2 regions of the Microbulbifer elongatus genome follow, and region 1 is predicted to be linked to the other one. Evidence: predicted binding sites of a transcription regulator. Region 1 holds the regulator's gene; the other holds the start of a gene.

Region 1 (7,527 bases):
GCGGACGGTGAAGCCATCACCGGAAGACGCTTTGGAGCCGACCGGCCTCACCGATTAAGGCCAGTAACTCACTGTCGTCGACATACTGTGCCAGCCTGACTTATCGGGCTGCGCGCAGACACAAAAAAGCCCACGGAATAGCAGATTGGTACTGCTACCCTGTGGGCTTTTTTATTGGATTGGTACCAGCGACGCATTCAGTCAGTGCAACGCTGACAACCTACCTGAACGAGGTTGCGATTTATTCGCAGGGAACCACGTCTTCAGCCAGCAGGCCTTTGTCACCTTGCTGCATTTCGAACTCTACCGCCTGCCCTTCATTCAGGGTTTTGTAGCCATCGCCGCGGATGCTGCGGTAGTGAACAAAAATATCTTCTGAACCTTCGGAACTGGTGATAAAGCCATAACCCCGGGCATTGTTAAACCACTTCACGGTACCCGTAACGCGATCACTCATTAAGCCAACCTCATTTATTGTTATTGCGTTCGCCCCGGTTACGGGCGACTCGCCTACCCCAATTGCGGTAGCCGCACCTGTACAAAGCAATTTCATTGCCAGGCCGGCCACTGTCTCGAAGTGCCTGCCCGACATCGCGCGCAGGTCGTTACCGATTCTTAGATAAAACTGCGCCAGTGTCTAGGTTTGCACGTGAAATTAATGTTACTTCCCACGCACAATGCGCAACATATCACCAAATTGGTAACAAAAGTGCCACAACTTTTGACAATTCATGCACTTTCGCCCCAAATCCCCGACAGGTCCTGACGCACAAACCTGCCATTCTTCACATGGCACTCGCCTGAGCGGCTAGGCGCCGACGGAGTTCGACGGTTCGGCGCGTCGATCACTCAGCGCCAGCTCCGGGATGTCGGCAATGTGCAGGGTGGATGTCGGGAAGGCACAGGAAGCGCCCTGGTCTTCGACGATCTTCAGGATTTTCAGCAGCACATCCTGCTTAATTTCGTGATAACGCACCCAATCGGTGGTCTTGGTAAAGGTGTAGATAAAGAAATCCAGTGACGAAGGTGCGAACGAATTGAAATTGACGATCAGGGTCTGGTTGGTATCGATCTCCGGGTGCCCCTCAAGCATGCTGCGCACCTCTTTCACGATCGGCGCCATCAATTGCGCATCGTCATAACGAATACCGATGGTTTCGTATATCCGACGGTTCAGCATGCGCGATGGGTTTTCCACGGAAATCTGGGTAAAGACACCATTGGGAATGTACAGCGGGCGCTTGTCGAAGGTGCGAATGCGGGTCAGGCGCCAACCGATATCCTCTACCGTGCCTTCGATTTCCTTGTCGGGCGAACGCACCCAGTCCCCCACTTTGAATGGGCGGTCCAGGTAGATCATCAGGCCACCGAAGAAGTTGGCAAGCAGGTCTTTGGCCGCAAAGCCGATGGCAAGGCCGCCAATACCTCCCATGGCGAGAATACCGCTGAGGTTATAGCCAAGCCGCTCCATGACGACCATCGCCGCGGTGATCAGGATAGATGCACGGACCAGCTTTCCGATGGCCCGCACCGTGGTGGTATCGATGGGCTTGCGCACATAGCGCGGATCCGCCAGGTTGCGCTCAACCTCTTTCGCAAAACGCATGGCAAACCAGGTAACCACCACCACAAACCCAATTGCTCTGGGCTTGCCTTCCAGCCAGAGCAGCAGCTCCGCGCCAGTGGCATCTCCGGCGCGCGCGGCGGCAAACGAGAGCCCCAACAACCACACCAGTATCGAGGCTGGGGGGTTGATCGAGTTGACGAGCGCATCATCCCAGGGGTTGACGGTGCGCTCTGCGCGCTCGCGCATACGATTCACAAACAGCCCAAGAATCCAGGACGCGATTGCCGTTATCAATACGACGACAAAGACTTCCGCAATCCAGAAGCGATCATCCCCCACCAGAGAGCGCAGAAACGCTGTAACTGACTCCACAAATAACTCCATTATTGGCTAGTGACTATTTTTCTGTACTTGTCTGACAAGTATTACGCGCACCGCGTGCGCGCAAAGAATAAAAGGTTTTACATCCAGGAGGCTAACCACTGGCGGGTTTTCTGCCAACGCTCACTCTGAGTCAACGCGTCCCAGGATGACATTTTTGCGCGCCCACGCATCCGCTCGAGACGACGGCTGGAATCGGGATCCGGAGTAAAGTCTTTCAGAGCCTCCAGCACCTCGACCGCGCCGGCACGATTATTACAAACCACACCCATATCACACCCCGCCGCCATGGCCGCGTGAATCCGCTCACGATAACCGCCCGCGGCACCGGCGCCTTCCATGGTCAGATCATCACTGAAGATGACACCATCGAAGCCGAGGCGCTTGCGCAGTATCTCCTGCAGCCAGAAACGGGAAAAGCCCACGGGGTTTTCATCGACCTTGGCGAAACGAATATGGGCCGGCATGACGGCTTCCAGCTCACCGGCCGCAATACACTGACTAAACGGCGTGCAATCCGCAGCCAAGACCTCCTCCAGGGGACGCTGGTCTACAGGCAGCTCTTCGTGGCTGTCTTCCAGCACCTGTCCGTGACCCGGAAAATGCTTGCCGGTGGTGGCCATCCCGGCATCGTGCATACCTCTCATAAATGGGCGCGCCTTGTCGGCGAGCTTCAATGGATCCCGGGCAAAACTGCGATCGCCGACAATGCGGCAAAAATCGTCATCCGCGTCCAGCACCGGCGCAAAACTGAAGTCGATCCCCACAGCCAACAGTTCTGCGGCCAGCAACCAGCCCACATCTTCCAGCCGCTGTTGATCTGCGTGGGCGCTCAGCGCCTGCATGGACGGGATACGGGTAAAAGAGTCCCGAAACCGCTGAACCCGCCCCCCTTCCTGGTCCACGGCCAGCAGAATTTCGGGCCGCACTGAGCGAATCTCTGCCACCAGTGCCTCCAGCTGTGGACGGCTGTCAAAGTTGCGCGCAAAAAAGATCAATCCGCCAACCTGAGGATGCTGCAACAACGCGCGATCTTCGTCGGTGAGGGCGTGCCCCTCCACATCGATCATTACCGGCCCAATCGGTTTAGACATCGGCACGAACTCCAAGATGAATTAATGGTTGTCGCCGGCACTTTCGCCGGGCATGGGCGCAGTCAGCATGGCCACCGCCGCCGGAGCCAACCGCGCCAGGGTCTCTTCCAGGCTGCTCTCGGCGCCAAAATCCTCACGAAGGATAGCTTCGATGGCGTCAAAGCTCGAAAGAGAAAACACCGTCGCACCGAGCATAAAGTAAAGGCGCCAGTAAAATGTCACCGGATCCACATGCGGCAGCGCGGCCGCCAGCTGGCCGGCAAAGCGCCGGTAGCTGTCGCCATAGCGGGATACGATAAAGCGGCGCAGATGCCCCTGAGACTGCGTATACGCCAGTCCCAGCAGACGCATAAAGCGCTTGGGGTCGCGCCCCTGGCTGGCGAGCCCCGCGAGGGCAACGCGATACAGACTCTGCAGGAGATCATCCAGCTGCAACGGCTCGCTCGCACCACCCCGCCGGGTAAGCTCGCGATTCAGAATATCCGTAAAAGGTGTAAGGAAACGTTCAAAAACCGCCTGAATCAATTCTTTTTTAGAACCAAAATGGTAATTGACCGCTGCCAGGTTCACCCCGGCGGTACTGGTTATGGTCCGCAGGGAGGTCTCCGTAAAACCCCGCTCTGCGAACAGGACTTCCGCGGCGTCCAGAATACGATGGACCGTGTCTGACTGACTCATGCCGATTTCACACCAATTCAAACCAACAATTAAAACGCTTGTTTCAACGGGAGACTAGCACAGTCCGCCGGCGATGAAACCTGCGCTACCCATCCCAGTCTTTACCGCGCGACGGCTTTTAGCCCTCGACGAAAGTACCAAGCCCACCTCCCCCACGTTAGAACGAGTGTACAAGCTCTGAAAGCGCCGGGATGGAACGGAAGGCGGAGATACCACGACAGTAAAAGAGGAGGAGCACGCCATGGCACGAATCGCTCCGGAAATTGGCAATTGGTTTGAAAACTTCGATACCGGTGATCTGTTTGAAGTGGTTGCCGTCGATCACCCGGCTCGCACCATTGAAATCCAGTACCTGGACGGCAGTCTGGACGAAATCGACTTCCAGAACTGGCCGGCAATGCCGGTCATCGGCGCTGCGGCTCCCGAAGACCCCAACGCCGGGTACGGCACTGTGGCGGATGAAATGCAGGATGACGAAGATGCCGGTTATCGCAGTCCGATTTTTTCCCCCGCACAGAGTGCGATCGACCGGCTCGAGGGGGAAAGCTTCCCCGGTACCGATGAGGGCTTCTGAGCCATTGCACTCAATCCTGATGACCCTGCGCCTGTCAGTACGGAGTGGACCGCGGCATTCGCCGCCACCAGTGCACAGGTCGCTTTGATTGCGCGCCCCTGAAATCTGTATATAATCACAGCAACTGTATAAAAATACAGACAACAGGAAGGCGCTCATGACAAACCTCACCGCACGCCAGGCTCAGGTACTGGAACTGATCAAATCCTATCTGGACGATACGGGCTACCCGCCCACCCGAGCCGAAATTGCCCAGGAGCTGGGTTTTCGCTCTCCCAATGCTGCGGAAGAGCACCTCAAGGCACTGGCCCGCAAAGGTGCAATTGAAATGGTCGCCGGCGCATCCCGCGGCATCCGTATCCCCGACTACAACAATGGCCTGCCGATCGTGGGCCGCGTTGCAGCGGGTAACCCGATTCTGGCGGAAGAGAATATCGAGGAATACTGTGAGATTCCCGCGGAGTTTTTTCATCCGCCGGCAGATTACCTGTTGCGGGTGCACGGCATGAGCATGAAGGACGCGGGTATTCTCGATGGGGATTTACTGGCGGTGCAGCGCACCGACAATATTCGCAATGGGCAGATTGTGGTCGCGCGTATCGAAGACGAAGTCACGGTAAAACGCTTCAAGCGCCGCGGGAACCAGGCGACGGTGCAGCTGCTGCCAGAGAATCAGGATTTTGATGTGATTGAAGTGGATATGCGGGATCGCAGCTTTGCGATTGAAGGTCTCGCGGTGGGTGTGATTCGCCAGAATCCGATCTGATGTTGGCGGTGTAAGCGGCGAGCCTTCAGGTTTTCCGGCCCCCGTTGCCGGATCAAGTACGGCACAGGCTATTCGCCGGGATGACGAATCGCCAAACATTCCGAACCTCGTATTTCGAACATAAAAAAACAGGGCTTCAGCCCTGTTTTTTTATGTATACGAATCAACCACAGAATGATCAGTGAATGGTGTGCTCGGTGAGGTCTACCTCTTCATCCTCGAACGGCTCTGGCTCCATCTCATTGATGTCCTGCACCGCTTCGATCCCAGCTTCCAGCATGGCGCGGGCTACGGCCACCTTGTGTTCCCGCAGGAAGTGCTGGCTCTCGTCCGAGAAATGAATACGCACCAGCGGTTCCCCTTTGTGACCAGCGCGTCGCAGCGCCACATCACCATTGGACAACTCAATGATTTCGTAAGTCTCGGTAGACATTCACTTCTCCAATAACCGCGTGATTTGGAGGCAGTGTAACACAGCGGCGCCTGATTAATCAGCGGGCAGCGGGTGATAGGTTTCCTTCCTGCCCCGGGGGATCACCACTCCTGGCTGTGGGCCCGCTGGCGCTGAATCAGCTCGGACAGCCCCTGATACCACTCCTGTACCCGCTCCCGGGTGAGCGGCTGATCCGAAGTGGCCACACTCCGGCCCAGATCATCAAGCTGACGCACCGGGATGACGGACTGAACACCGCTGGCAGGGCTGGATGTGGTGGCCGAGGAAACACTCAGGGCCCACAGTCGATGCCAGGCCCCGCAGAGACCGGCAAACCAGCTGTCGGGGTTTTCAGCAAGACTGACTAGCTCATTGGCCTCAGCACTGAACTTCCCGCGCTGGGCGACCAGGTGCGCCAGCGCATGGGCGGTTTCCGGTTCAGCACCGGTGGCAAAGCCCAGCTGCATCTGGTGCCCCTGCTCCGCCAGAAACCCCCGGTACCCACGCCACAGCTGCACTACCGCCGCTTCCAGCAGGGAGGCTTCCAGCAGTGGAGTATCCCCCGCTTGCGCGCTGGATTGCAGCAGCAGCTGGGCTTTGCGCAGTGCCGACGCGACGGTTCCGGTATAGGGATTACTCAAACTGCATTACCCACTAGTCTTTCTCCCAGATTTCCTGGATCCCGGCATGCGCCGGGATGATGGAGAGCGGCGTCCCGGCCAGTTACTTGGCCGGGGACTTTTTGGCGGCTGCCTTTTTCTTCGCCGGCGCTTTTTTGGCGACCGCTTTCTTGGCAGGCGCTTTCTTGGCAGCGGCTTTTTTCTTCGCCGGTGCTTTTTTCGCAGGAACGTCTATCTGCCATTTGCCATCGCGATAGAAGGCTTTCCAGCCAGTGGCCTTGCCGTCCTCTTCACTCTGAACGTACTGCTCCTGGGTTTTACGACTGAACCGCACAACCGTATCTCGGCCTTCGTTGTCTTCGGTAGGCGCCGAGAACAGGAAACTGTACTTGGGATCAATCTCATCCTTGTGGGGCAGCAGCTCCTTGACCAGGGGCGCGCGGGTTTCACGATTTTTCGGGAACTGACTGGCCGCAAGGAACAGCCCGGACGCACCGTCGCGCAGGATGTAGGTGTCTTCCACCTTTTCACAGGCGAGCTCCGGCATGGGCACCGGATCCATTTTCGGCGGTGCCGGCTGGCCGCTTTTCAGCAGCTTGCGGGTGTTTTTACAGGTCTCGCTGGTACAACCGAAGTACTTGCCAAACCGGCCAGACTTCAGCTGCATGTCGGCACCGCACTTGTCGCACTCGATGACCGGACCGTCGTAACCCTTGATCTTGAAGGTACCCTTCTCAACCTCGAAACCATTGCAATCGGGATTGTTGCCGCAAATATGCAGTTTGCGGTGTTCGTCCACCAGGTAGTTGTCCATGGCGGTGCCACACTTGGGGCAACGGCGCTTTTCACGCAGCTGACGGGTTTCCGCATCTTCGTCTTTCTCGGCATCCACGGCTTCTTCACCGGACACCAGATTCATGGTGTTGGTACAACGCTCCTTGGGTGGCAGCGCATAGCCGGAACATCCGAGGAATACGCCGGTGGAACCGGTGCGAATCTGCATGTGGCGACCGCACTTGCCGCACTCGATGTCTGTATCCGTCGGCGTATTGCGGCGCATGCCGCCCTCTTTGTCCTGGGCCACTTCCAGGCGCTTGCTGAAGTCGGAGTAGAACTCGTTCAGCAAGTCTTTCCAGCCCTTCCTGCCTTCTGCCACGGTATCCAGTGACTCTTCCAGGCTGGCGGTAAACCCGTAATCCATCAGGTTGGTAAAGCTTTCGCTCAACCGGTCGGTGACGATATCGCCCATTTTTTCCGCGTAGAAACGGCGATTTTCCAGGCGTACGTATCCGCGATCCTGAATGGTGGAGATGATCGAGGCATAGGTAGAAGGGCGGCCGATACCGCGCTTTTCCAGCTCTTTCACCAGCGCCGCTTCACTGAAGCGCGCCGGCGGTTTGGTAAAATGCTGCTT
Region 2 (7,527 bases), 900 kb from region 1:
ATACCCTTGCGCGCCTTTTTGGCCGGCTTTTTCACGGTGGTGATTTTCATCAGGCCTGGCAGGGCGAATTCGCCCACCGCACGCTTCTTGATGTGGCCGTGGATCAGGTCGTTCAGTTCGTCCAGAACCGATTGCACCTGCTTGCGGGACAGATCGGTATTTTCGGCGATCTGATTCAGGATCTGGGTTTTAGTGTACTTTTCTTTGATCGCAGTCACTTTCTTGGCCGGAGCGGCCTTGGCTGCTGCTTTCTTGGCTGGAGCCTTTTTGGCTGCAGTCTTCTTGGCGGGGGCTTTCTTAGCTGCGGCTTTCTTCTTTGCGGCCATGTTAGCTTCCTTCCTTATGTAAGTGTTTTTTCCAGTGAAAGTGGGTGTACATCCAGGTTTGCCCGGCTGCGGTGCCAGGGCATACCCAAGTACTGAGCTGAAGTATATCCAGTTTTTTTCCGCGCGCACGGGGGTAAATCAGAAAAAAAGTGCTTTTTTTTAGGGTTGTGGCCGAAAAATGGCCCGTGAACCTCCCGCTCCGGGGGCGTTGTGAGCACCGGGTTGCTCCAGTGAACAGGCTCCTTCTTCCCTCGCAGGTGCTCATGTATAATCTGCGCCCCTTTATATTCCGGGTACTAGCCATGCCTATTTACGAATACCAATGCAAGGCCTGTGGGCACCAGATGGAAGCCCTACAGCGTATGAGCGACGCTCCGCTGACCGACTGCCCGGCGTGCAATCAGGCGGAATTGAGCAAAAAAATCAGTGCCGCCGGGTTCCGCCTCAAGGGTGGCGGTTGGTACGAAACCGACTTCAAAACCGGCAGCAAGAAGAATCTCGCTGGTGATGCCGCCAAGCCCTCCGGCAAATCCGGTGGCTCGGAAGCCAAAGCCAGCTAAGCTGCAAAAGCCGAACAAAGACGATACTACTAAGGGAATAAGACTCCATGCGCACCGACTACTGTGGCGCCCTGCGATCCGCCGATATTGACCGCGAAGTAACCCTGTGTGGCTGGGTAGACCGCCGCCGCGATCACGGTGGGGTGATCTTCATCGACCTGCGCGATCGCGATGGTATTGCTCAGGTGGTCTTCGACCCCGATGCCGCAGAACACTTTGAGCTGGCCGACCGCGTGCGCAGCGAATATGTCCTGAAGGTGACCGGTCGTGTGCGCGCTCGCGCCCCGGAAGCGGTCAATCCGAATATGCAGACCGGTGAAATCGAGGTCTATGGCCTGCAGCTGGAGATCCTCAATAGCGCGGAAACCCCGCCCTTCCAGCTGGACGAGCACACCGCCGTCGGCGAAGACGTACGCCTGAAGTATCGCTACCTGGACCTGCGTCGCAACGAAATGCAGCGCAATCTGCGCTTCCGCTCGCAGATTACCAACGCCATTCGCAACTACCTGGACGGCGAAGGCTTCCTGGATATCGAAACCCCGATACTGACCCGCGCGACACCGGAAGGGGCCCGGGATTACCTGGTGCCGAGCCGCACCCACGCTGGCAAATTCTTCGCCCTGCCGCAGTCCCCACAGCTGTTCAAGCAGCTGCTGATGGTGTCCGGTTTCGATCGCTACTATCAGATCGCCAAGTGTTTCCGCGACGAAGATCTGCGCGCAGATCGCCAACCGGAATTCACCCAGATCGATATCGAGACGGCGTTCCTCGACGAAAACGCCATCATGTCCATCACCGAGAACATGATTCGCAAGCTGTTCAAAGAGCTGAAAGGCGTGGAGCTGGGCGAGTTCCCGCGCATGCCGTTCAGTGAGGCCATGGCGAAATTCGGTTCCGACAAGCCGGACCTGCGTATTCCGCTGGAGCTGGTAGACGTCAAAGACCTGATGACACAAGTGGACTTCAAAGTATTCTCCGGCCCGGCCAACGATCCAAAAGGCCGTGTGACCGCACTGAAAGTCCCCGGTGGCAACGACAAGCTGACCCGCAAGCAGATCGACGACTACACCAAGTACGTCTCCATCTACGGCGCCAAGGGCCTGGCCTACATCAAGGTCAACGACAAGTCCGATCTGGAAGGTGGCCTGCAGTCCCCGATCGTCAAATTCCTGCCCAATGAAGTGCGCGCGGCGATCCTCGATCGCGTACAGGCAGAGAATGGCGACCTGATCTTCTTCGGTTCCGACAAGGCCAAGGTTGTCTCCGAAGCACTCGGCGCACTGCGCTGCAAGCTGGGTGAAGACCTGGACCTGTACGTGGCGGAATGGGCGCCCCTGTGGGTGGTGGACTTCCCGATGTTCGAAGAGAACGACGACGGCAGCGTCACCGCGCTGCACCACCCGTTCACCGCGCCTTCCTGTTCCGCAGAGGATCTGGAAAAGAACCCGCTGGAGGCCCTGTCCCGCGCTTACGACATGGTGCTGAACGGCTGCGAGCTGGGTGGCGGTTCCATCCGTATTCACGATCAGGACATGCAGCAGACGGTATTCCGCGCCCTCGGCATCGACGCCGAGGAGCAGCGCGAGAAGTTCGGCTTCCTGCTGGACGCGCTCAAATACGGTGCTCCGCCCCACGGTGGACTGGCTTTCGGCCTCGACCGCCTGGTGATGCTCATGACCGACAGTGACTCCATTCGCGACGTCATCGCCTTCCCGAAAACCCAGAGCGCCGCCTGTGTGATGACCGATGCCCCGGGAGCGGTGGACGCCAAGCAGCTGCGCGAACTGAGCATCCGTCTGCGCCAAAAAGAAGAGCAGGTAGGTTAAAGGCTGCGTTTTCCCTATCGTCATTCCGGCGCAGGCCGGAATCCAGTGAGTTGGACCCCGGCCTGCGCCGGGGAGACGAAAAGCATGAGTGCGCCAGACCCAGATTTAGATATAGAAGAAAGACCGGAGATTTATCGATGGCAGGACACAGTAAATGGGCCAACATCAAACACCGCAAGGCCGCCCAGGACGCCAAGCGGGGTAAGGTTTTCACCAAGATCATTCGCGAGCTCACCGTAGCCGCGAAGGGCGGTGCCAACCCCGATGACAACCCGGCACTGCGCGCCGCCATCGACAAGGCCCTCGGCGCGAACATGAAGCGCGACACCATCGATAAAGCCATCGCCCGCGGTGCTGGCAATACCGATGGGGACAATTACGAAGCGGTGACCTATGAAGGGTATGGTGTCGGCGGCGTAGCCATTCTGGTGGAGTGTCTCACCGACAACCGCAACCGCACCGTTGCCGAGGTGCGTCACGCGTTTACCAAGCGCGGCGGCAATCTGGGCACCGACGGTTCTGTGGCTTACCTGTTCTCGCGCAAGGGGCAGATGTACTACGAGCCGGGGGTGGATGAAGATGCGCTGATGGAAGCGGCTCTGGAAGCCGGTGCGGAGGATATCCAGACCAATGACGATGGCAGTATCGAGGTGACCACCGAGTTTACCGAGTATATGTCCGTGAAAGATGCCCTGACGGAAGCGGGCTTCAAACCGGACAACGCCGAGATTGCCATGATCCCCTCGACCACCGTGCCTATGGATAAAGAGAGTGCGGAGAAAGTGATGGCGCTGGTGGATATGCTGGAAGACCTGGACGACGTACAGAACGTGTATTCCAACGCCGATATACCAGAAGAGGTAATGGCCGAGCTGGGTTGAGCTGATCCCGGCCACTCCGGAAAAATGCCCCGCAATCGTGGGGCATTTTTGTATCTGACCGGACAGATCCGCTTCCCGCCTTGACGCCCAGTCCTCACCTTGGGAAACTTCCCGGTAACAATTGTATAAATGTACAGGGGGTAGCCCGCCGTGACCCGCATTCTGGGCATCGATCCCGGCTCACGTAAAACCGGTTACGGCCTGATCGACGTGGAGCGCTCCAATGCCCGCTATGTCGCCAGCGGTGTGATCAAACTCCCCGACGGCCCGCTGCCCGAGCGCCTGAAGCTCATATTTGACGCCGTGAGCCAGATTGCCCAGCAGTACCAGCCCCAGCAGATGGCCATCGAAAACGTATTTATGTCGAAAAGCGCCGGCTCCGCGTTAAAACTGGGTCAGGCAAGAGGCGCCGCCATCGTCGCCGCCACCCATGCGGATCTGCCTGTGTCGGAGTACGAAGCGCGCAAGGTGAAACAGGCGGTGGTGGGTAACGGTGGTGCGGACAAGCTGCAGGTGCAGCATATGGTCAAAACCCTGCTCAAACTGCCCGCTTCTCCGCAAGAGGATGCGGCGGATGCTTTGGCCGTTGCCTTGTGTCATATGCATACCATGCAGACTTTGGTTCAGTCTTCGGCTGGGTCGCGGGCCCGGTTTCGGCGCGGGCGGCTTAGCGTAACTTGAGTTTGGCTTCAGTGGTGCGGCGGGTTTCGTGGCACGCAGTCGGGACGTTGGGTGGCGGCTCCGCTACCGGGGACACCTTCGCGGGACACGCCGTAGACCCATCCCTGGGGGCTCTGCACCGCCATCCCTGGCGGTGAAGGTCCCGCGAAGGTGTCCCCGGTATCGAAGCCTTAGCCCTGTAGCACTGCTTGCTTGGCAATCACCGGGTGTACCTCGTGGAGGGATAAACAGCATTGGTAAAAATTTAAGGCGCTGCTGCCGATAAAGGTTTGCCAGACCTTCTGCGAGAGGGACCTCGCAGAAGAGCCCCCATGGATGGGTTCACGGCGTGTCTGGCAAACCTTTATCGGCAGTGGCGCCGCCACAGAATCCTATAAAATACGTACCACCGGACCTCAGGGCCCGGAAAAAATGGAATAAGAATGATCGGAAGACTCACCGGCAAGCTGGCCGCCGTACAACCCCCGCAACTGCTCGTTGATGTGCAGGGCGTGGGCTACGAAGTGTTGGCCCCCATGACCACTATTTTTGAGTTGCCACAGCTGGGTGGCAGTGTGCAATTGCATACTCACCTGGCCGTATCGGAAACCTCGCAGCAACTGTTCGGCTTTATCCGCGAGAGCGACCGGCAGCTGTTTCGCACCCTGATCAAGGTCAACGGCGTCGGCCCCAAAATGGCTCTGGCCATCCTGTCTGGCCTCGACGGCGCCGCACTGGCCCGCTGTGTAGCGGACGATAACGTGGGTGCGCTGGTGAAAGTGCCCGGTGTGGGCAAGAAAACTGCCGAGCGGCTGATTATCGAACTGCGCGGCAAGCTCACCCCGCAATCCGGCGATCTGGGGGATATCCCGCTGATGTCCACCAACGCCGAATCCAAAGTCGATCACAGCGGCGAGGCAGAAAGTGCCCTGGCCGCCCTGGGCTACAAGCCCACCGACGCCACCAAAATGGTCGCCCGCGCCGCCAAAGAGCAGCCCGACGCCGATAGCGCCACCCTGATCCGCCTGGCGCTGAAAAGCATGGCTCCGGCCTGATACTGTATCCATTTGAGAATTGCCCGTGATTGAAGCCGACCGCCTGATCGCCCCCGAACCCCAAGGGCCCACCGGCCAGGAAGAGCAGTACGACCGCGCCGTGCGCCCCAAAACCCTGTCCGACTACGTGGGCCAGCCGGTGGTGCGCGAGCAGATGGAAATCTTCATCCAGGCCGCCAAGCTGCGCAAAGAAGCCCTCGATCACACCCTGGTATTCGGCCCACCCGGTCTTGGTAAAACCACACTGGCGAACATTATTGCCGCGGAAATGGGTGTCGCCATCAAGACCACCTCCGGTCCGGTACTGGAAAAGGCCGGTGATCTCGCCGCGATTATGACCAATCTCGAACCCGGGGACGTGCTGTTTATCGACGAGATCCACCGTCTCAGCCCGCATGTGGAAGAGGTGCTGTATCCCGCCATGGAAGACTATCAGCTGGATATCATGATCGGAGAGGGGCCTGCGGCGCGCTCCATCAAGCTGGATTTGCCACCGTTTACGCTCGTTGGTGCGACCACCCGCGCGGGCCTGCTGACTTCCCCCCTGCGGGACCGTTTTGGCATCGTGCAGCGGCTTGAATTCTACTCCGTTACCGATCTCACCAGTATCGTCGCCCGCTCCGCCGGCCTGATGGGCGTGGATATGGATGAGGGTGGGGCCCACGAGGTGGCCCGTCGCGCCCGCGGCACGCCGCGTATCGCCAACCGCCTGCTGCGCCGGGTGCGGGATTACGCCGAAGTGAAAAGCGACGGTCATGTGTGTGCGGAGACCGCGGACCTGGCGCTGAATATGCTGAACGTGGATGCCAGCGGCTTCGATCAGCTCGACCGCCGCATGCTGCTGACCATGATCGAGAAGTTTGATGGCGGCCCCGTCGGTGTCGACAGCCTGGCCGCCGCCGTGAGTGAAGAGCGCGATACCATCGAGGATGTGCTGGAACCGTACCTGATCCAGCAGGGCTACCTGACCCGCACCCCCCGCGGACGGGTGGTGACCGCGTTGGCCTATGAGCACTTCGGCATTCCCAAGCCCGATCGGGTTTGACGCACAATTGAGTCTGACCACACCTGACGAAGCGGTCTGGTTCCTGTAGCATATCTCACGAGCGCTGGTAGAAATGGTCAACGGCCGTTGAAATCTGCCCGGTGTGCCCCAAACCGCTATCAACAACAAAAAGTCAGTTCGCGGTCGGCGAGTTAAGGACGGTGCGTGTCAGAACCCTTCAGTATTCCCATTCGCGTCTATATCGAGGATACGGACGCTGGCGGAATCGTCTATTACGTCAATTATTTAAAGTATATGGAGCGCGCGCGCACAGAATTGGTCCGTGCGCTCGGCTATGATAAGCCCGCGATGCCGCAGCAGGGGCTGCTGCTGGTGGTGCATTCAGCGGAGGTTCAGTACCGCCGGTCTGCAATACTCGACGACGAGCTCAGAGCCACTGCGGCAGTCGCCAGAGTCGGCCGTGCCGCGGTAACCTTTGTGCAGAAAATCTGGCGCGGCAGTGAAATTATTTGTGAGGGCGTGGTCAAAGTGGCCTGCGTGGACGACGCGAGCCGCAAACCCTGCGCATTCCCCCAACCCATCCATCAAGCTTTGAAGGCAGCGAGTCAACATTCATGAATGCCGGTGAACAACTTTCCCTGTGGGGCCTGATTTCCAGCGCCAGCCTGCTGGTACAACTGGTCATGCTGATGCTGTTACTGGCCTCGGTCATTTCCTGGGTCATGATTATCCAGCGCGGTACCTATCTGTCCCGTGCGCGCAAGTCCATGATCAACTTTGAGCGCAAGTTCTGGTCCGGTGCGGATCTGAACCAGCTGTTCCGCGACGGCAATGCCGCCGCTGAAAAAGGCAAGATTGATGGTGTGGAATCCCTGTTTCGCGCCGGGTTTACCGAATTTACCCGCCTGCGCCAGCAGGGCAAAAGCAGCCCGGCGGCGGTTATGGAGGGCACTGAGCGCGCCATGCGGGTGGCCATGTCCCGGGAGCAGGAGAAGGTGGAGATGAACCTGCCGTTCCTGGCTACTGTCGGCTCCGTCAGCCCCTATATCGGCCTGTTCGGCACCGTGTGGGGGATCATGAACTCTTTCCGCGGTCTCGCCACTATGCACCAGGCCACCATTGCCACGGTTGCTCCGGGTATTTCCGAAGCGCTGGTGGCCACCGCCATGGGGCTGTTCGCGGCGATTCCTGCGGTTATGGCGTACAACCGTTA

Evidence for each region. Region 1 encodes LexA, which represses DNA repair genes until DNA is damaged. Its sites were predicted from a motif close to ACTGTNTNTANANACAGT; they were not measured.
Region 2: a site for LexA is predicted at 3,714-3,731, ahead of ruvC (crossover junction endodeoxyribonuclease RuvC). Genes of this name have one in related genera too.

Annotation. Positions count from the first base shown of each region.
Region 1 is NZ_CP088953.1:2,602,746-2,610,272, reverse strand. Features, by position in the region: gene LRR79_RS10670 (CsiV family protein) at 1-58, shown strand, start outside; gene LRR79_RS10665 (cold-shock protein) at 242-457, opposite strand; gene LRR79_RS10660 (mechanosensitive ion channel family protein) at 809-1,951, opposite strand; gene nagZ (beta-N-acetylhexosaminidase) at 2,029-3,042, opposite strand; gene LRR79_RS10650 (TetR/AcrR family transcriptional regulator) at 3,064-3,720, opposite strand; gene LRR79_RS10645 (DUF6763 family protein) at 3,962-4,294, shown strand; gene lexA (transcriptional repressor LexA) at 4,452-5,060, shown strand; gene LRR79_RS10635 (hypothetical protein) at 5,239-5,493, opposite strand; gene LRR79_RS10630 (DUF6586 family protein) at 5,595-6,134, opposite strand; gene topA (type I DNA topoisomerase) at 6,217-7,527, opposite strand, start outside.
Region 2 is NZ_CP088953.1:1,704,112-1,711,638, forward strand. Features, by position in the region: gene LRR79_RS06960 (HU family DNA-binding protein) at 1-326, opposite strand, end outside; gene LRR79_RS06965 (FmdB family zinc ribbon protein) at 629-886, shown strand; gene aspS (aspartate--tRNA ligase) at 934-2,712, shown strand; gene LRR79_RS06975 (YebC/PmpR family DNA-binding transcriptional regulator) at 2,850-3,593, shown strand; gene ruvC (crossover junction endodeoxyribonuclease RuvC) at 3,744-4,274, shown strand; gene ruvA (Holliday junction branch migration protein RuvA) at 4,697-5,308, shown strand; gene ruvB (Holliday junction branch migration DNA helicase RuvB) at 5,334-6,353, shown strand; gene ybgC (tol-pal system-associated acyl-CoA thioesterase) at 6,519-6,932, shown strand; gene tolQ (protein TolQ) at 6,929-7,527, shown strand, end outside.